2 regions of the Streptomyces qianjiangensis genome follow, and region 1 is predicted to be linked to the other one. Evidence: riboswitches for the same ligand, from Rfam matches in the RefSeq annotation. Region 1 holds a riboswitch; the other holds the start of a gene.
The links. Region 1 has a riboswitch for glycine ahead of gcvT (glycine cleavage system aminomethyltransferase GcvT). Riboswitches for the same ligand answer to the same signal wherever they lie in the genome.
Positions count from the first base shown of each region.

Region 1 (2,197 bases):
CGCGGCCGCGCTCGCGCTGGCCCTCCAGCGCGGTGCCCGGGGTGACGTCGAGCAGCAGCAGGTGCAGGGTGCCGCCGCGGCGGCGGGCCTCGCGGGCCAGCCAGTCGCGCACCCAGGTCTGGGCGCCGCAGTCGTGCACGACGACCCCCTCGCCGGAGCGCAGGGCGCGGCGCAGCCCTGCGTAATGAGCGAGGCGGACCAGGGGGCGGTAGAGCGCGTACGGCAGGAGGCGGGGCATGCGGGCGTCCCAGCGGTCGCGGGTGTCCTGGGAGTCGATGCGCGCGCCGCGGACCGCGCGCCGCATCAGGGTGGACTTGCCGCTGCCCGGCAGGCCGGTGATCACGACCAGGTCGCGGGGGCCGAAGAGCAGGCCGTGCGGGCTGTGCCCCGCACGGTCGCGCAGATCGCGGACGACCGGTGCCGGGTGCTCGTCGCAGCGTCCACGGGCCTGGGCCGCGGGCCGCTTCGGCAGTGCCATGCCCGTGGTCGTGGCGTACGCCGTGGTCCTGTTCACCGTGATCGTCCTCCCCTTGGGCTCGGAGACCGCCTGCCCGTCGAGTGTAAAGAGAAGGTAATGCCTGGTGTCTCGCGTTTTCGTGCGCGTACTGCCACAGCCCGGTTACAGAAGCCGACCTGCCGCACGCGGGCGAGGCGTGCAATGATGTGGCCGCCAACTGCATACCGGCCGTTTGAATCCGCGCGGGAGAGTCCTCGGCAACACTGCCGGGGCGCCGAAGGAGCAAGTCCCTCCCTTGAATCTCTCAGGCACCGTTACCGCGCGGGCGAGGCACATCTGAAAAGCGGGCCGCCGTGAGGTGGCCCCACCCAAGGTGCAAGTCCTGGTCGTCCCGACAGGGGTGGTCATGGCGAACCTCTCAGGTTCCGATGACAGATGGGGAGGAACGACCTCGCCCTCCCCCACGCTCGAATTCGGCTCGCGCGGGGGACCCCATCGCCTTGGGAGACGACCGACCGATGAGCAGTACCGAACTCCGTCATACCGCGCTCGATGCGCTGCATCGCTCGCTCGGTGCGACCATGACCGACTTCGCCGGCTGGGACATGCCGCTGCGTTACGGCTCGGAGCGCGACGAGCACATCGCCGTGCGCACGAAGGCCGGCCTCTTCGACCTCTCGCACATGGGCGAGATCACGGTGACCGGCGCGGAGGCGGCGAAGTTCCTGAACTTCGCGCTCGTCGGCAACATCGGCTCCGTCGGGGTGGGCCGTGCCCGCTACACCATGATCTGCCAGGCCGACGGCGGCATCCTGGACGACCTGATCGTCTACCGGCTGGCCGAGACCGAGTACATGGTCGTGGCCAACGCCTCCAACGCTCAGGTGGTCCTGGACGCGCTGCTGGAACGTTCGTCCGGCTTCGACGCCGAGGTTCGCGACGACCGCGACGCGTACGCCCTGATCGCCGTCCAGGGCCCCGAGTCCCCCGGCATCCTGAAGTCCCTCTCCCCCAAGCACTCGACTCCGCTCGTGCAGGGAGGTGCCCCCATCGCCGACCTGGACGGCCTGAAGTACTACGCGGGCCTGCCCGGCACCGTCGCCGGTGTCCCCGCGCTGATCGCCCGCACCGGCTACACCGGCGAGGACGGCTTCGAGCTGTTCGTGAAGCCGGAGCACGCCGTCGAGCTGTGGCAGGCGCTGACCAAGGCCGGCGAGGGCGTCGGTCTGGTCCCCTGTGGCCTGTCCTGCCGTGACACGCTCCGCCTGGAGGCGGGCATGCCGCTGTACGGGCACGAGCTGACGGCCTCCCTCACTCCCTTCGACGCCGGACTCGGCCGGGTGGTGAAGTTCGAGAAGGAGGGCGACTTCGTGGGGCGCGAGGCCCTCACCGAGGCCGCCGCCCGCGCCGAGCAGAACCCGCCGCGCGTCCTGGTCGGCCTGGTCGCCGAGGGGCGTCGGGTCCCCCGTGCGGGGTACGCGGTCGTCGCCGGCGGCGCGGTGATCGGCGAGGTCACCTCGGGTGCCCCCTCCCCGACGCTGGGCAAGCCCGTCGCGATGGCCTACGTCGACGCGGCGCACTCGGCGCCCGGTACGGCGGGCGTCGGCGTGGACATCCGCGGCAGCCATGAACCGTACGAGGTCGTGGCACTGCCCTTCTACAAGCGCCATAAGTAGAGACTGATCACCGGGGCCCTCACCCCGCCCGTTTGTGATGCCGGGCACATCACCCTGCTCACCT
Region 1 is NZ_CP106798.1:6,105,848-6,108,044, reverse strand. Features, by position in the region: gene N8I87_RS28305 (ATP-binding protein) at 1-514, opposite strand, end outside; glycine riboswitch at 691-787, shown strand; glycine riboswitch at 788-902, shown strand; gene gcvT (glycine cleavage system aminomethyltransferase GcvT) at 976-2,133, shown strand.

Region 2 (2,197 bases), 4.6 Mb from region 1:
GGAGCGGGGGAGGGAGACGCCGAGCGGGGCTCCGGGCGAGCCCGGGTCGGGGAGGGTGGGGGCGACGTGGCCGAGGGCGGATCAGGGGTGGCTCGCGGCGGGCCGGAGCGGAGCGTGGGGGAGCCTCGGGCCGCGACCACGCCGCCGTGAGGCGGTCGCCGGGACCCGGATGGGTTGCCGGCGTGTGAGACGGGCGCGGAAGGCATGGAGGCTGCTCCGGCCCGCCCTGCTGTTTCCTCGGTCACCCCACCCGTTCGGCCTCAGGCCTCGTCCGTGCCTGCCAGGTTGCCGAAGTCGTGGTCGGGGAGTCGGGGCGGTGGGGCCACGTCCAGGCCGTAGTGGTGGTAGAGCTGGAGCTCCTGCTCCGGGGAGAGATGGCGGCCCACACCGAAGTCGGGCGCGTCCTTGATGAGGGCTCGGTCGAACGGGACGTGGAGGGTGCCCTCGACCAGTTCACTGGGCTCCAGCGGGACGAACGCGTCCCGCGAGAACAGACCGGTGCGTATGGCCGCCCACTCCGGCATGCCGGTCGCGTCGTCGAGGTACACCTCGTCGATCGTGCCGATCTTGGTGCCATTGCGGTCGAACGCCTTGCGGCCGATCAGGTTGCGCGGATCGATGTCGGTCTGCACGGGCCCTCCACTTGGTCGCAACTCATCCGTAAGCACTACAAAAGAGCACAATCAAGGAGGCGGCCACTCGAAGGCCCGGGCGTTGACCTCGCTGGTAGTCTTGCAAACGGCTGCTGACCCCGTGCGGGAGAGTCCTCCGGACACCATCGGAGGCGCCGAAGGAGCAAATCCTCCCCGGAATCTCTCAGGCTCACGTACCGCACGGACGAGGTCACTCTGGAAAGCAGGGCGGGTGTCGACGGCTTCCGCTCTCACCGACGGTGAAAACCGGTGCCCTTCGGGCGACCCGGTGAAGCTCTCAGGTTGAGATGACAGAGGGGGAGGCCGTCGGGGTGCCCGTGCCGGGGTGCCCCTCGAAGGTCGCGTCAGACCAGGAGGCCTCCGCAATGACCGCCCAGCGCATTCCGCTCACCGAGCTCGAACAGGGCATCCCCTTCGAACAGCGCCACATCGGGCCCGACCAGGAGGCGCGGGCCAAGATGCTCGCGCACGTCGGTTACGGCTCGCTCGACGAGCTCACCGCCACCGCGGTGCCGGATGTGATCAAGAACGCCGACGCGCTCGATCTGCCGGGCGCCCGGACCGAGGCCGAGGTGCTCGCCGAGCTGCGCTCGCTCGCCGACCGCAACCAGGTGCTCGGCTCGATGATCGGACTCGGGTACTACGGGACCTTCACCCCGCCCGTCATCCTGCGCAACGTCATGGAGAACCCCGCCTGGTACACGGCCTACACGCCCTACCAGCCGGAGATCTCCCAGGGGCGCCTCGAGGCCCTGCTGAACTTCCAGACCATGGTCGCCGACCTCACCGGCCTGCCGACCTCGGGCGCGTCCCTCCTCGACGAGGGCACGGCCGCCGCCGAGGCGATGGCACTGTCCCGGCGCATGGGCAAGAACAAGAAGGGCCTGTTCCTGGTCGACGCGGACGCGCTGCCGCAGACCGTCGCCGTGATCGAGACCCGCGCCGAGCCGGCCGGCGTCGAGGTCGTGGTCGCCGACCTCAGCGGCGGTATCCCGGCCGAGATCGCCGAGCGCGAGATCAACGGCGTGCTCGTCCAGTACCCGGGCGCCTCCGGTGCCGTACGGGACATCAAGCCGATCGTCGACCAGGCGCACGAGCTCGGCGCGCTCGTCACCGTCGCCGCCGATCTGCTCGCCCTGACCCTGCTGGTCTCGCCGGGCGAGCTCGGCGCGGACATCGCCGTCGGCACGACCCAGCGCTTCGGCGTGCCGATGGGCTTCGGCGGACCGCACGCGGGCTACATGGCCGTGCACGAGAAGTTCGCGCGCAGCCTGCCCGGGCGCCTCGTCGGCGTCTCCGTCGACGCCGACGGCCACAAGGCCTACCGGCTCGCCCTGCAGACCCGCGAGCAGCACATCCGCCGCGAGAAGGCGACCAGCAACATCTGCACCGCGCAGGTGCTGCTGGCGGTGATGGCGGGCATGTACGCCGTCTACCACGGGCCGGAAGGCCTCAAGACCATCGCGCGCCGCACCCACCGCTACGCCACGATCCTCGCCGAGGGCCTCAAGGCCGGCGGCGTCGAGATCGTCCACGGCGCCTAC
Region 2 is NZ_CP106798.1:1,474,321-1,476,517, reverse strand. Features, by position in the region: gene N8I87_RS06700 (DNA polymerase IV) at 1-150, shown strand, start outside; gene N8I87_RS06695 (PRC-barrel domain-containing protein) at 261-632, opposite strand; glycine riboswitch at 747-842, shown strand; gene gcvP (aminomethyl-transferring glycine dehydrogenase) at 1,019-2,197, shown strand, end outside.
Region 2: it holds a riboswitch for glycine, as region 1 does, so the genes downstream of both, gcvP (aminomethyl-transferring glycine dehydrogenase) here and gcvT (glycine cleavage system aminomethyltransferase GcvT) in region 1, are expected to answer to the same signal.